DNA from 2 places in the Streptomyces sp. NPDC093225 genome. Region 1 is predicted to be linked to the other one. Evidence: riboswitches for the same ligand, from Rfam matches in the RefSeq annotation. Region 1 holds a riboswitch; the other holds the start of a gene.
The links. Region 1 has a riboswitch for thiamine pyrophosphate ahead of ACIQCH_RS22025 (thiamine ABC transporter substrate binding subunit). Riboswitches for the same ligand answer to the same signal wherever they lie in the genome.
Positions count from the first base shown of each region.

Region 2: linked by a shared signal. The riboswitch ahead of thiO (glycine oxidase ThiO) and the one ahead of ACIQCH_RS22025 (thiamine ABC transporter substrate binding subunit) in region 1 are both predicted to bind thiamine pyrophosphate.

Region 1 is NZ_JBIVNX010000024.1:27,993-35,753, reverse strand. It holds gene ACIQCH_RS22030 (ABC transporter permease) at 1-664, opposite strand, end outside; gene ACIQCH_RS22025 (thiamine ABC transporter substrate binding subunit) at 757-1,863, opposite strand; TPP riboswitch at 1,941-2,050, opposite strand; gene rlmN (23S rRNA (adenine(2503)-C(2))-methyltransferase RlmN) at 2,071-3,183, opposite strand; gene ACIQCH_RS22015 (phosphatidate cytidylyltransferase) at 3,258-4,334, opposite strand; gene frr (ribosome recycling factor) at 4,334-4,891, opposite strand; gene pyrH (UMP kinase) at 4,944-5,726, opposite strand; gene tsf (translation elongation factor Ts) at 5,881-6,717, opposite strand; gene rpsB (30S ribosomal protein S2) at 6,850-7,734, opposite strand.
Region 2 is NZ_JBIVNX010000009.1:30,161-37,921, reverse strand. It holds gene ACIQCH_RS10980 (hypothetical protein) at 1-816, opposite strand, end outside; gene metF (methylenetetrahydrofolate reductase [NAD(P)H]) at 856-1,770, opposite strand; gene thiE (thiamine phosphate synthase) at 1,956-2,609, opposite strand; gene ACIQCH_RS10965 (Rv2175c family DNA-binding protein) at 2,714-3,079, opposite strand; gene ACIQCH_RS10960 (NAD(P)/FAD-dependent oxidoreductase) at 3,284-4,564, opposite strand; TPP riboswitch at 5,153-5,265, shown strand; gene thiO (glycine oxidase ThiO) at 5,263-6,552, shown strand; gene thiS (sulfur carrier protein ThiS) at 6,549-6,749, shown strand; gene ACIQCH_RS10945 (thiazole synthase) at 6,755-7,639, shown strand.

The sequences.
Region 1 (7,761 bases):
ACTGCGCGGTCTGCCGGTAGACCTCGACCTCGAGGGTGGCGTACGCCGGACCGCCGAGGATCTGCACGACGCCGAAGGAGGTGAAGGTGAAGAGGAAGACCATCAGCGCGGCGGCCGCCACGGCCGGTGCCAGCGCGGGCAGCGTCACCCGCCGCCAGGCGGCGAACCGGCCGGCGCCGAGCACCCGGGCGGCCTCCTCCTGACGCGGGTCCAGTTGCGCCCACAGGCCGCCGACGGTACGGACGACCACGGCGTAATTGAAGAAGACGTGGGCGAGCAGGATCGCCCACACGGTCGTGTCCAGTCGTACGCCCCACAGCTCGTCCAACAGCCCGCCCCGACCCACCAGCGCCAGGAAGGCGGAGCCGACGACCACCGTCGGCAGGACGAACGGGACGGTCACCACGGCGCGCAGCACCTGCTTGCCGGGGAAGTCGAAGCGCGCGAACACGTACGCGCCGGGGAGCGCGAGCAGCAGCGTGAGCGCCGTGGACGCGAGCGCCTGCCAGGTGGTGAACCACAGCACGTCGACGATGTCGGGCCGGGTGATCACCTCGCCGATCCGGCCGAACTGCCAGCCGTCGTCGGTCTTGATCCCGCGGCCGACGATCGCCGCCACGGGGTAGGCGAAGAAGAGGCCGAAGAACGCCAGCGGCACGGCCATGAGGCCGAGCCGCACGGCGGCGGCACGGCCGGAGGGGCGCACGCGCTCCCTCCGGTCCGTGCCCGGGACCGTTCCCGTGCCTGCTCCGGGTCCTACTTCAGGACGAGCGAGGACCATGCCCGGACCCACTGCTCACGGTTCTTGGCGATCTGGTCCGGGGCGACGGTCCACGGCTTGTCGATCACCACCCCGTGCTTCGTGAAGACCTCCGGCAGCTTCGCGTCCTTGACGACGGGGTTGACGAACATCTGGAGCGGCATGTCCTCCTGGAACTTCTTGCTGATCAGGAAGTCCAGCAGCGCCTTGCCGCCCGCCTCGTTCTTCGCGCCCTTGAGCAGGCCCGCGAACTCGACCTGGCGGAAGCAGGTGCCGGTGGCGACACCGGTGGGCGCCACGGCCGGCTGCGGCTCCGAGAACAGCACCTCGGCCGGCGGGGAGGAGGCGTACGAGACGACCAGCGGCCGGTCGCCCTTGGCCTTCTTGCCCCCGGCGGAGCCGGAGAAGCGCTCGTTGTAGGCCTGCTCCCAGCCGTCGACGACCTCGACGCCGTTGGCCTTGAGCTTGCTCCAGTAGTCCTTCCAGCCCTCGTCGCCGTACTTGCCGACGGAGGCGAGCAGGAAGCCCAGGCCCGGGGAGGAGGTGGCCGCGTTCTCGGTGACCAGCAGGTTCTTGTACTCCGGCTTGACCAGGTCGTCGAGGCTCTGCGGCGGGGCGATCTTCTTGTCGGCGAAGTACTTCTTGTCGTAGTTGACGCAGATGTCGCCGGAGTCGATCGGGGTGACCCGGTGCTCCTTGTCGAGCTGGTACTGCTCGGGGACGCCGGCCAGGCCCTTGGCCTCGTACGGGGTGAACAGGCCGTTGTCGAGGGCGCGCGAGAGCAGCGTGTTGTCGACGCCGAAGAACACGTCGCCGCGCGGCGAGCCCTTGGTCAGGATCTCCTGGTTGAGGGCCGCGCCCGCGTCGCCGCTCTTGAGGACCTTGACGGTGTAGCCGGACTGCTTCTCGAACTCCTTCAGCACCGCGGGGGTGTAGGTGAAGGAGTCGTGGGAGACGACCGTGACGGTCTTGGACTGCGGTCCGGAGCTGGCCGAGCCGCCCTCGTCCTTGCCGTCGCCACCGCCACAGGCGGCCAGCGTGGACAAGCCGAGGGCCGCGACGAGCGCGGCGCCCGCCATCTTCTTGGTGTTCACGTGAAACATTCCTCCTGGAGTGACCAGGAGAAGACGCGGCCCTGCCCCGGCGCTCGTGGAGCGGACGCCGGAGCAGGGCGCAACAGCTCGAGTGGTGACCGAACTCCCTACCCGGAATGACCCGGGCGAGGTTCAGAGGGTCTGCGGCGTGACGGTGCCGCACTCTCAGCGCTGTGGCGCTCCCCTGTCGGAATATGCAGATGTACGGGAGTCAGACTACCGCTCGCTCGCGGCGAGCTGTCCGCACGCTCCGTCGATCTCCTGGCCACGGGTGTCGCGCACCGTGACCGGCACGCCGTGGGCGGCGATCGCCTCGACGAAGGCCCGCTCGTCCTCGGGGCGGGAGGCGGTCCACTTGGAACCCGGGGTCGGGTTGAGCGGGATGAGGTTGACGTGCACCCGCTTGCCCTTGAGGAGGCGGCCGAGGAGGTCGCCCCGCCAGGCCTGGTCGTTGATGTCGCGGATCAGGGCGTACTCGATGGAGACGCGGCGGCCGGACTTCTCGGCGTACGTCCAGGCCGCGTCGAGGACCTCGCGGACCTTCCAGCGGGTGTTCACGGGCACGAGGGTGTCGCGCAGCTCGTCGTCGGGGGCGTGCAGCGAGACGGCGAGCCGGCACTTGAAGCCCTCGTCGGCGAACCGGAGCATCGCCGGGACGAGGCCGACGGTGGAGACGGTGATGCCGCGCTGGGACAGGCCCAGGCCGTCGGGCTCGGGGTCGGTCAGCCGGCGGATGGCGCCGACGACGCGGTTGTAGTTCGCCAGCGGCTCGCCCATGCCCATGAAGACGATGTTCGACAGCCGGGCCGGGCCACCGGGGACCTCGCCGTCGCGCAGGGCGCGCATGCCGTCGACGATCTGGTGGACGATCTCGGCGGTGGACAGGTTGCGGTCCAGGCCCGCCTGGCCGGTGGCGCAGAACGGGCAGTTCATGCCGCAGCCCGCCTGGGACGAGATGCACATCGTGACCCGGTCGGGGTAGCGCATGAGGACGGACTCGACGAGCGTGCCGTCGTGCAGGCGCCATAGGGTCTTGCGGGTGGTGTCGTCGTCGCAGGAGATGTGCCGGACGACCGACATCAGGTCGGGCAGCAGGGCCTCGCGCAGCTTCTCGCGCGAGCCGGCCGGGATGTCGGTCCACTCGGCCGGGTCGTGCGCGTAGCGGGCGAAGTAGTGCTGGGAGAGCTGCTTGGCGCGGAACGGCTTCTCGCCGATCGCGGCGACCGCCTCCTTCCGCTCGGCCGGCGACATGTCGGCCAGGTGCCGGGGCGGCTTCTTCGCTCCCTTGGGCGCGACGAAGGTGAGCTCTCCGGGAGCGGGGCGGGCCATGGCAGGTACTCCTCGTACGACGAAAGGCGCGCCGCACGAGCGGCGCGCCTTTCCAGAGTAACCGGCCCCGGGCTTCAGCCCGTGCCGACGAACAGAGCCAGCAGCAGCCACACGACCGGCGCGGTCGGCAGCAGCGAGTCCAGCCGGTCCATGATGCCGCCGTGGCCCGGCAGCAGCGTGCCCATGTCCTTGATGCCCAGGTCCCGCTTGATCATGGACTCGCCCAGGTCGCCGAGGGTGGCGCTGACCGCGACCGCGAGGCCCAGGACCAGGCCCTGCCACCAGCTGCCGCCGTCGATCAGGTACTGCATGCACAGCGCGCCCGCGGCCATCGCGAAGGCCACCGCACCGGCCAGGCCCTCGCGGGTCTTGCCGGGGCTGATGCGGGGGGCCAGCTTGTGCTTGCCGAACCGCCAGCCGACCGCGTACGCACCCGTGTCGCTCACCACGGTGAGCAGCAGGAAGGTGATCACCCGCTGCGGGCCGTCGTCGGCGGTCAGCAGCAGCGCCACGAACGTGGCGAGGAAGGGCACGTAGAACGCGGCGAACACGCCCGCCGTGACGTCCTTGAGGTATCCCTCCGGAGGCTCCGTCATCCGCCACACGAGCACCGCGAGGGCGGTGAGGGCCATCGCGACCCAGGCGCCCTCGGCGCCGCGCACGTACCCGGCGACGACCATCGCCGCCCCACCGACCGCGAGCGGCACCAGCGGGGCTTTGATGGCCTTGCGCTCTTCGAGGCGGGAGGTGAGCTCCCACAGGCCGACGACCACGGCGACGGCGATGACCCCGACGAAGACGGCCTTGACGATGAACAGCGAGGCGACGATCACGGCGCCGAGGCCGACGCCGACCCCTATGGCGGCGCGCAGGTCCCGCCCGGCCCGCTTCTTCTGCGGGGGCTGGGGGGTGTCCTGCGGTGCCTGCGACGGCGGAGGCGGGGGGCTGGGCATGGGCTCCTGCGGCGGCGTCTCGTCGCGGAACAGGGGGCCGCTTCCCGGAGCGGCCCCCCTCTCGCGTGCTTCCCGGTCATCGAAGTCTGATCCGGCGGCGTCGGGCACGATGGGCATGGGCCGAGTCTGCTGGCCTACGTACACATCGTATGCGGGACCCGCCGGAACCGGCTCCGCCCCCCAGGGAGAGTCGTTCATCAGACCTCGAGGAGCTCGGCTTCCTTGTGCTTGAGCAGCTCGTCGACCTGCGCGACGTACTTCGCGGTGGTGTCGTCGAGCTCCTTCTCGGCGCGGCGGACCTCGTCCTCGCCGGTCTCCTTGTCCTTGACCAGCTTGTCGAGGGCTTCCTTGGCCTTGCGGCGCACGGAGCGGATGGAGACCTTCGAGTCCTCGGCCTTGCCCTTGGCGACCTTGATGTACTCGCGGCGGCGCTCCTCGGTCAGCTCGGGGAACACCACGCGAATGATGTTGCCGTCGTTGCTCGGGTTGACGCCGAGGTCGGAGTCGCGGATGGCCTGCTCGATGTTGCGCAGGGCGCTCTTGTCGAACGGGGTCACCACGGCCATGCGCGGCTCGGGCACCGAGAAGGACGCGAGCTGGTTGATGGGCGTGATGGCACCGTAGTAGTCCGCCACGATCTTGTTGAACATCGCCGGGTGCGCACGGCCGGTGCGGATCGCGGCGAAGTCCTCCTTGGCGACCACGACGGCCTTCTCCATCTTCTCCTCGGCCTCGAGGAGGATTTCTTCGATCACCACGTGCTCCTGCATGTCTTGAGTGGATGGTTCAGGCGGGGGGCGGGCCCGCTCAGGCCCGGTCGCCCTGGTCGCTCACGAGCGTGCCGATCTTCTCACCCTTGACGGCGCGCGCGATATTCCCCTCCGCGAGCAGCTCGAAGACGAGGATCGGCAGCTTGTTGTCACGGCACAGCGTGATGGCGGTGGCGTCGGCGACCTTGAGGTCACGGGTGATGACCTCGCCGTACTCGAGCGCGTCGAACTTGACCGCGTCCGGGTTCGCCTTGGGGTCCGAGTCGTAGACGCCGTCCACGCCGTTCTTGCCCATGAGCAGGGCCTCGGCGTCGATCTCGAGGGCACGCTGGGCGGCCGTGGTGTCGGTGGAGAAGTAGGGCATGCCCATACCGGCGCCGAAGATCACGACGCGGCCCTTCTCCAGGTGGCGCACGGCGCGCAGCGGGATGTACGGCTCGGCGACCTGGCCCATGGTGATGGCCGTCTGGACGCGCGAGTCGATGCCCTCCTTCTCCAGGAAGTCCTGGAGGGCCAGGCAGTTCATGACCGTGCCGAGCATGCCCATGTAGTCGGAGCGGGCACGGTCCATGCCGCGCTGCTGCAGCTCGGCGCCGCGGAAGAAGTTGCCGCCGCCGATGACCACGGCGATCTCGGCGCCGTCCCGGACGACGCCCGCGATCTCGCGAGCGATCGCGTGCACGACGTCGGGGTCGACGCCCAGGCCCCCGCCGCCGGAGAAGGCCTCACCCGACAGCTTCAGGAGGAAGCGGCCGCGGCCCTTCTTGTCGTGGTCGCTCTTGTCGTCGGAAGCGGTGTGGGTGTCCACGCCCTGATTCATGGAGATCTCCTCGTGCACATACGAAGAAGGCCATTGCCGGGGTCCTTGCGGTTCCCTGTGCGGCAATGGCCTCCTCGTCAGATCTGCGGTCGTCCCGCGCGAACGGGCGACTGCTTCAGACCCTACCGGGGTCCGGGGTCCGTGGGTTACGGACTCAGATGCCGACCTTGATGCGGGCGAAGCGCTTCAGGGTGACACCGGCGTCCTTGAGGACCTGCTCGACGGACTTCTTGTTGTCGAGCGCGTACGCCTGGCCGAGCAGCGTGGCGTCCTTGAAGAAGCCGTTGAGGCGACCCTCGACGATCTTCGGCAGGGCGGCCTCGGGCTTGCCCTCGGCGCGGGTGGTCTCCTCGGCGACGCGGCGCTCGGTCTCGACGACCTCGGCCGGCACGTCCTCCTTGGCGAGGTACTTCGGCGCGAACGCGGCGATGTGCTGCGCGATGCCCTTGGCCAGGTCGGCGTCGGCCTTGTCCAGCTCGACCAGGACACCGATCTGCGGCGGCAGGTCGGGCATGGTGCGGTGCATGTAGGAGAAGACGAAGCCGTCGGCGAACTGCGCGAAGCGGTCCAGGACGATCTTCTCGCCGAGGTTGGCGTTGGCCTCGTCGACGAAGGCCTGGACGGTCTTGCCGGCCTCGATCTCGGACGCGAGCAGCGCCTCGATGTCCGCCGGGGACGTGGCGGCCACGTGCTTGGCCAGGTCGGCGGCGACGGACTGGAACTTGTCACCCTTGGCGACGAAGTCCGTCTCGCACTTCAGCTCGACCAGGACACCGGAGGTGTTGTCGTCGGCGATGAGGGACACGACGGCACCGTTCTCGGCAGAGCGGCCCTCGCGCTTGGCGACGCCCTTCTGGCCCTTGATGCGCAGCGCCTCGACGGCCTTGTCGACGCTGCCGTCGGCCTCGTCCAGGGCCTTCTTGCAGTCCATCATGCCGGCGCCGGTGAGCTCGCGGAGCTTCTTGACGTCAGCGGCGGTGTAGTTCGCCATGAGTCTGTGATTCTCTCTCGAAGTCGTAGATCTACGGGTCAACGGCGGGGGAGGCGCTTGTGGCGCCCTCCCCCGCCGTCATCGTCCGTGCTGTGAGTGCCCGGCGCGTGAACGACGGGCTCCCTCAGTGGGTCAGGCCTGCTCGGCGTCGGCGGCCGGAGCCTCGGCAGCCGGGGCCTCGGCGGCCGGGGCCTCAGCGGCGGGGGCCTCGGCGGCGGCCGGAGCCTCGTCCGCCTTCTTCTCGCCCTCGAGCAGGTCGCGCTCCCACTCGGCGAGCGGCTCGCCGACGGTCTTGTCGCCCGGCTTCGAGTCACCGGCGGCAGCGCCGGAACGGGCGATGAGGCCCTCGGCGACGGCGTCGGCGATCACGCGGGTGAGCAGGGTGACGGAGCGGATCGCGTCGTCGTTGCCCGGGATCTTGTAGTCGACCTCGTCGGGGTCACAGTTGGTGTCGAGGATCGCGACGACCGGGATGTGGAGCTTGCGCGCCTCACCGACGGCGATGTGCTCCTTCTTGGTGTCGACGATCCAGACGGCGCTCGGCACCTTCTGCATCTCGCGGATACCACCGAGGGTCTTCTCCAGCTTGGCCTTCTCGCGGGAGAGGACCAGGAGCTCCTTCTTGGTGAGGCCGGAGGCGGCCACGTCCTCGAAGTCGATCGCCTCGAGCTCCTTCAGACGCTGAAGGCGCTTGTAGACGGTGGAGAAGTTGGTGAGCATGCCGCCCAGCCAGCGCTGGTTCACGTACGGCATGCCGACGCGGGTCGCCTGCTCGGCGATGGCCTCCTGGGCCTGCTTCTTCGTGCCGACGAACATGATGGAGCCGCCGTGGGCGACGGTCTCCTTGACGAACTCGTAGGCGCGGTCGATGTACGACAGCGACTGGAGCAGGTCGATGATGTAGATGCCGTTGCGCTCGGTGAAGATGAAGCGCTTCATCTTCGGGTTCCAGCGACGGGTCTGGTGACCGAAGTGGACGCCGCTCTCCAGCAGCTCCCGCATCGTGACGACGGCCATGGCCGTACTCCTTGAGGTACTCGGTTA
Region 2 (7,761 bases), on a different contig from region 1:
GTAGGCCCCGGGGTCGGGCTGGGCCGACAGCGCGCCGGTGCCGATGTAGGGGTCGGAGTAGGCGGCGTACGTCTGCTGCTCGCCGGCGCCGTAGCCGTAGCCGGTCGCGTAGCCGGGGTCCTGGTAGGCGGCGGCCTGGCCGTACGGGTCCGGGGCGGCGGGGGCCTGGGGGGCGTAGTAGTTCGGGTCGGAGTAGTCGGCACCGGGGTAGCCGGAGCCGTCGTAGCCCGGGCCGGCCTCGTAGCCCGGGGCGGTCTCGTAGCCCGTGGGGGCGTAGCCGTCCGCGGTGGTGCCGTAGCCGGAGCCCGCCGGGTCGTAGGCGCCGGCCGGGTCGTCCGTACGGGGCTCGAAGACGGAGGCGTCGGAGGCCTCGACGGGGTCGTCGGCCGGGTCCAGGGCGTCCATCAAGGCCGTCCCGGCGTCCTGCACGTCGCCGTCGGGGCCGTACGCCGACCCGTACTCGAGGTCGGAGACCTCCAGCACCGGCTCCGTACGTCGGGCGCCCGCCCCACCGCGGCGCCGGCCGCGGCGGCCCTGCTCGACCTCGGGTTCGGCGTCCCGCTTGGTGCCCAGCGCCCAGCCCGCGACGAAGCCGCGCCGGAAGGAGAGCGTGACCAGGGTCTGGCCGACCGCGAACGCGGTGGCGCCCACGGCGATGACGACGACCGAACCCAGCAGGACGCCGACGACCACGCCCAGGAACCCGGCGAACGCGAGCACGCGCCAGCGCAGGCGCGCCTTGTACTGGAGCAGCACCTCCGCCAGCAGCCACAGCGCGACAATGCCGAACGCGATGTAGAGGACCGTCCAGCCCATGCATGGCCCCTCTCGGTACGGCCGCGCGGGTACGGCCGGTCAGGGCCGCTGGTGCAGGCCCAGATTCTCGTAGATCTCGAGGGTCGCCGTGGAGTTGTTGAGCGTGATGAAGTGCAGTCCGGGGACACCCTCGGCCAGCAGCCGCGCGCAGAACTCCGTGGCGAACTCGATGCCAATGGAGCGTACAGCGGCCGGATCGTCCTTGACGGCGAGCATGCGCTCTTTCACGTCCGCGGGGAAGACCGCGTTGCTCAGCTGGGGCAGCCGGTCGAGCTGCTTGATGCCCACAACTGGCATGCACTCGGGGATGATCGGGGTGTCGCAACCGGCCTTCTCGACCCGGTCCCGCAACCGCAGGTAACTCTCCGGATCGAAAAACATCTGCGTGATCGCATAATCGGCACCTGCGCGGCACTTGTCCACGAAGTGCCGGATGTCCGTGTCCCAGTCGTCGGAGCGGGGGTGCAGCTCGGGGAAGGCCGCGACGCCGACGCAGAAATCGCCGGACTCCTTCAGCAGGCGGACGAGGTCGGCCGCATAGTGGACGCCCTCGGGGTGCGCCACCCACTCGCCCATCGGGTCGCCCGGCGGGTCACCGCGCAGGGCCAGCATGTTGCGGATGCCCGCGTCCGCGAACTGCCCGATGACGTGGCGCAGCTCGGCGATCGAGTGGTCGACCGCGGTCAGGTGGGCGACCGGGGTCAGCGTCGTGTCGGCCGCGATGTCCTGGGTGGCCTTGACCGTGCCGCCGCGGGTCGAGCCGCCGGCCCCGTACGTCACGGAGACGAAGCTGGGGGACACGGCCTCGATGCGGCGCAGCGCGTTCCACAGGTTCCGCTCGCCCTTCTCGGTCTTCGGCGCCCAGAACTCGAACGAGTACGAGGTGCCGGACGCGAGCATGTCGCGGACGGTGCGTGCACGGTCCGACCTGGTGGAAGCGGTGCCAAGGGCCATAACGGCAGATTAGACAAGGTCCAGGGAGGGCCCAAGGACCGTCCATATCCCGGACACGTTTTTGGACACCTTGTGTCGGTCCCTGCGGCCACAAGGAGCACACGGGCCTCCTGTCGTCACATCAGACACGTGACGCATCGCGAGGTACGTGAGGCGCGTGAGACGCGAGAGGCGCGTGAGCCGTGTCAGGCGAGGCGGGCGCGGACCCGCTTCGCGAGGTCGGCGGCGGCGGCACCGGGGTCGTCCGCCTCGGTGATCGCCCGTACGACGACCACGCGGGAGGCGCCGGCGTCGAGCACCTCGTCCAGGTTCCCGGCGTCGATGCCGCCGATGGCGAACCAGGGCCGGTCCTGGCCGAGGGAGGCGGCGTAGCGCACGAGGTCGAGGCCGGGGGCGTAGCGGCCGGGCTTGGTGGGGGTGGGCCAGCAGGGGCCGGTGCAGAAGTAGTCGACGCCCGGCTCGGCGGCGGCCGCGGCCACCTCGCCCTCGGCGTGGCAGGAGCGGCCGATCAGCACCCCTTCGCCGAGGATCGCGCGGGCGGCCGGCACCGGGATGTCGCCCTGGCCCAGGTGGAGGACGTCGGAACCGATGGCGTGCGCGACGTCGGCCCGGTCGTTGACGGCGACGAGCCTGCCGTGCCGGCGTGCGGCCTCGGCGAACACCTGGAGGTGCTCCAGCTCCTCGGCGGCCTCCATGCCCTTGTCGCGCAGCTGCACGATGTCGACCCCGGCGGCGAGGACGGCGTCGAGGAACTCGGGCAGGTCGCCCTGGCGCTTGCGCGCGTCCGTGCAGAGGTAGAGCCGGGCGTCGGCGAGGGCTGCGCGGGCGTCGACAGGCATGGAGGTACCCCCCGTGGTGAGCGGTGCGCAGGGCCCGGACGGGTCCTGCGCACCGCGTGGCGGATCAGGTGTTCAGCTGGTCAGCTGGTCGGCTGGTCGGCAGGTCAGACGGCGAGCGCCTGGGCGCGGCGCTTGACCTCCGTGCCGCGATTCTCGCTCAGGGCCTGCGCCGGGGTGCCCGGCAGGGTCTCGTCCGGCGTGAAGAGCCACTCGAGCATCTCCTCGTCGGTGAAGCCGTCGTCCCGCAGCAGGGTGAGGGTGCCGGCGAGGCCCTTCACCACCTTGTCGCCGTCGATGAAGGCGGCCGGCACCTGGAGGGCGCGGTTCTCGCCGCGGCGGACGGCGATCAGCTGACCGTCCTTGACGAGCTGGCGGACCCGGGTCACCTCCACGTCCAGCATTTCGGCGATGTCGGGGAGGTAGAGCCACTCGGGGACGAGAGCATCGATCTTCGTGTCAATCTCGGTCACGGGACAAGCCTGCCATCCCGGACCGACAGTCGGTACCCGGGCCGTCCGGACGGGGGCTTGGGCGAGGGGTACGGGGTGACGGATGCGGGTGACGGGCGACGGACCCGGCACCCGGGATCTCGGGGTGGGATGCCGGGTGCCGCGTGACGGGTGACGGGTGGGGTGTGGGTGTCGGGTCGGGTGGGGTGCGGGCGTCGGGTGCCGTCAGACCGCGGCGGACTTCAGCGCGACGGCGGGGTCCGCGACCTTGGCCGGATCCAGTCGGGTGCCGGCCTCGATGAGCTTGCGCCCCTGGGCCAGGTCCCGCGGCCGTCCGACGGAGAGCACGGCGGCCGGTACGTCGCCGCGCAGCCACACGACCGCCCACGCGTCCTCGGCCGGATCGCCGCGCCACACCAGTGTGTCGCTGTCGGAGTGGTGGCCGGCGTACTGGACGAAGCGCCCGAACTGCTCCGACCAGAAGTACGGCACCGGGTCGTAGACGGGCCCGTCCCCACCCGGGCCGGCGAGGACGTTCGCGGCCAGCGTCCGGGGACCCTGCAGGGCGTTGTCCCAGTGGTGGACGAGCAGCCGCTCGCCGTAGCGGGCCGAGGGGAACGAGGCGCAGTCCCCCACCGCGAACACCCCGGGCACCGAGGTGGCCAGGCGGGCGTCGGTGGTGACGGAGCCGTCCGGGCCGAGTTCGACACCGGAGCCGGCCAGCCAGGCGGTGGCGGGCCGGGCGCCGATGCCGACGACGACCGCGCCGGCGGGCAGCCGGGTGCCGTCGGCGAGCAGGACCGCGCCGGGGCCGCCGGCAGCACGGGGCTCCCCCGGGCGGGCGGGCTCGGCGGGCTCGATCTTCTCGACGCGGGAGCCGGTGAGCAGCCGGACGCCGATCTGCTCGTACCAGGCGGCCATCGGGGCGGCCACCTCGGCCGGCAGCGCACCGGCCAGCGGGCGGTCGGCGGCCTCGACGACGGTGACGGCGCAGCCGGCCTCGCGGGCGGCGGTGGCGAACTCGGCCCCGATCCAGCCCGCCCCGACCACGACGATGTCGTGCTGCTCGGCGAGCACGGGCTTCAGGCGGGCGGCGTCGTCGAGGGTGCGCAGCAGGTGGACGCCGGGGACGCCGGCGCTGCCGGGCAGGGTGACCGGCTCGGCACCGGTGGCGACGACCAGGACGTCGTACGGGACCGGGCCCGCCTCGGTGTCGACCTCGCGGTCGCCGGCGCGCAGACCGGTGACGGCCACGCCGAGGCGCAGGTCGATGCGCAGGGCCTCGAAGTCGATCTCGAAGGCGGAGTCCTCGGCCTTGCCGAGGAGGACGGCCTTGGAGAGCGGGGGGCGGTCGTAGGGCTGGTGGGGCTCCGCGCCGAGGAGGGTGACCGGGGCGGTCCAGCCCTGCTCGCGCAGGGCGACCGCCGTCTGCACTCCGGCCATGCCCGCTCCGACGATGACGACGCCGTACGTCGTCTCCCGCGTCTGGTTGCTCTGATCGCTCACACCTCCACCCTAACCACCTGACTGTTCGTCAGTAACCCTGCTATGGGGGCTTCCCGACCTGGTCCGGCGCAGATCCGGTGCGTGTCCGGCGCCCGTCCGGTGCCTGTCCGGCCGGGTTCGGTCGATCCTCCGGTTTTGGTGCGGGTGCTCTGCGGCCGGGCTGGAGGATCCTCTGGTGCCGGGGTGGGTGGGTGAGTGAGTTGTGCGTGGGTGAGGCGGGTGGGTGGTGAGGCGGGTGGGTGGAGGCCTGGGTTCGGCGCGCCTGCATGGGGCCGCCCCGTGGTGTGTGGGTCCCCTCGGCGCTTGACGGGGGTGGCCTGCAGGCCCTGCGGCAGGCCCACCCCTGGGGCTTCGGGGCCTTCGGCCCTGGCCTGCGGCCACCCCAGGCCCGGGCCTGCCTCCGGTCCAGCCTGCCCCCCTGTCAAGCGCCTTCCCCACACACCACGGGGCGGCACTCTCTGGGTCGGTTACCCCGGGTGTGCGGGGTCCGGGACGGCTCCCGCATCGGGGTAACGGGGGGCGCACCGGGGGCGGCCGCGCGACCGGGCGGCCTTACCCGTCCTCCTGGGCGGGGGTTAGTCTGACGGCCGTACCTATCGCGGGAGCCCGGGCGCACCGGGCTGAGAGGGAGGCTGGCCGGCCTCCGACCGTCCGAACCTGATCCGGGTCATGCCGGCGAAGGGAGGGGCTGGAAGCCCATGCACGCACCCACGCGCGCTGACACGACGGACTCGGCCGGGGCGGGGGTCGACGTCCTCGTCATCGGCGGCGGGATCATCGGGCTCGTCACCGCCTGGCGGGCCGCCCGGCGCGGCCTGCGCACCGCACTCGTCGACCCCTCGCCCGGTGGCGGGGCGGCCCAGGTCGCGGCCGGCATGTTGGCCGCCGTCACCGAACTGCACTACGGCGAGGAGACCCTGCTGGGGCTCAACCTCGCCTCCGCCCGCCGCTACCCGGACTTCGCGGCCGAACTGGCCGAGGACAGCGGTGGCATGGACATCGGCTTCCGGGCCTGCGGCACCCTCGCCGTCGCGCTCGACGCCGACGACCGCGCCCACCTGCGCGAACTCCACGCCCTGCAGCGGCGCTGCGGCCTGGAGTCCGAGTGGCTCACCGGGCGCGAGTGCCGCCGCCTGGAGCCGATGCTGGCCCCCGGTGTCCGCGGCGGCCTGCGCGTGGACGGCGACCACCAGGTCGACCCGCGCCGGCTGGCGGCCGCCCTCGTCGCCGCCTGCGACCGGGCCGGGGTGGTCTTCCACCGCACGACGGCCGAGCGGCTCACCGTCACCGGCGACCGGGCCGCCGGCGCGCTGCTCGACGACGGTACGGACGTCACGGCCGGCCAGGTGGTCCTGGCGGCCGGCAGTCTCAGCGGCCGACTGGCCGGGCTGCCCCCGGAGGTCGTGCCGCCGGTCCGGCCGGTGAAGGGGCAGGTGCTGCGGCTGCGCGTGCCGCCGGCGTACGCGCCCTTCCTGACCCGGACCGTACGGGCGGTCGTCCGCGGCAGCCACGTCTACCTCGTCCCGCGCGAGAACGGCGAGCTGGTCATCGGCGCCACCACCGAGGAGCTCGGCTGGGACACGACCGTCACCGCGGGCGGGGTGTACGAACTCCTGCGGGACGCCCACGAGCTGGTGCCCGGCCTGACCGAACTCCCCCTGATCGAGACCCGGGCGGGACTGCGCCCGGGCTCCCCCGACAACGCCCCGCTGCTGGGGCCCACCGCGCTGCCCGGGCTGCACCTGGCCACGGGGCACTACCGCAACGGCGTCCTGCTGACGCCGGTCACCGGTGACGTGATGGCGGAGCTGCTGACCACCGGCGAACTGCCGGAGGCGGCCCGGCCGTTCAGTCCGCGCCGGTTCGCCGGCCCCGGTACGGCCGCGTCGGCGGTTCCGCCGGCCGCCGGTCCGGCCCGGTCGGCCGGGCCCGAAGCACCCGTGGCGCCGAGCGCCGCACCCACCGCACGTCAGGAGTCCTTCGCATGACCGTGTCCGTCAACGGCGAGCCGCGCGAGGTCGCGGCGGGGACCACGCTGGACGTCCTGGTCGCCACCCTGACCTCGGCGCACTCCGGGGTGGCCGCCGCCGTCAACGAAACCGTCGTGCCGCGGGGGCAGTGGCCGGCGACCGCGCTCGGCGAGGGCGACCGTGTCGAGGTGCTGACCGCGGTGCAGGGAGGGTGAGCGCGATGTCCTTCGATCCTTCCGGGTTCTCCGCCGCCGCCGGATCCTCGGGCCCTTCCGTTCCGCCGGATCCCGTCGACGCCGTCGAGGCCTCCGTTCCGTCCGACCCGTTCGTGCTCGGCGGGCGGGAGTTCTCCTCGCGCCTGATCATGGGCACCGGGGGCGCACCGAGCCTGGACGTCCTGGAGCGGGCGTTGCTGGCCTCCGGTACGCAGCTCACGACCGTCGCGATGCGACGGCTGGACCCCTCGGTGCAGGGCTCGGTGCTGTCGGTGCTCGACCGGCTGAAGATCCAGGTGCTGCCGAACACCGCCGGCTGCTACACCGCGGGCGAGGCGGTGCTCACCGCCCGGCTGGCCCGGGAGGCGCTGGGTACGGACTGGATCAAGCTGGAGGTCGTGGCCGACGAGCGGACGCTGCTGCCCGACGGGGTCGAACTGCTCGACGCCGCCGAGACGCTGGTGGACGACGGGTTCACGGTCCTGCCGTACACGAACGACGACCCGGTGCTGGCGCGCAAGCTGGAGGACGTGGGGTGCGCGGCGATCATGCCGCTCGGGTCACCGATCGGGTCGGGGCTCGGGATCCGCAACCCGCACAACTTCCAGCTGATCGCGGAGCGGGCCGCGGTGCCGGTGATCCTGGACGCGGGGGCCGGGACCGCGTCCGACGCCGCGCTGGCGATGGAGCTGGGGTGCGCGGCGGTGATGCTCGCGTCCGCGGTGACGCGGGCGCAGGAGCCGGTGCTCATGGCTGCGGCCATGCGGGACGCGGTCTCGGCGGGGCGGCTCGCCCACCGGGCCGGTCGGATCCCACGGCGTCACTTCGCAGAGGCCTCCTCGCCCTCCGAAGGCCTCGCCGCCCTCGACCCGGAGCGCCCGGCCTTCTGACCCCGGGGCCGCCCTCGGGCGCCGACGCGTCCGGCCCCGCCCGGGGGCACCTCCCAGCGGTGGTGGGGGAGCTCGAGGGGCGGGGGTCCGGGGGCGGTGGCGTCACAAGACGGTGGCAAGCG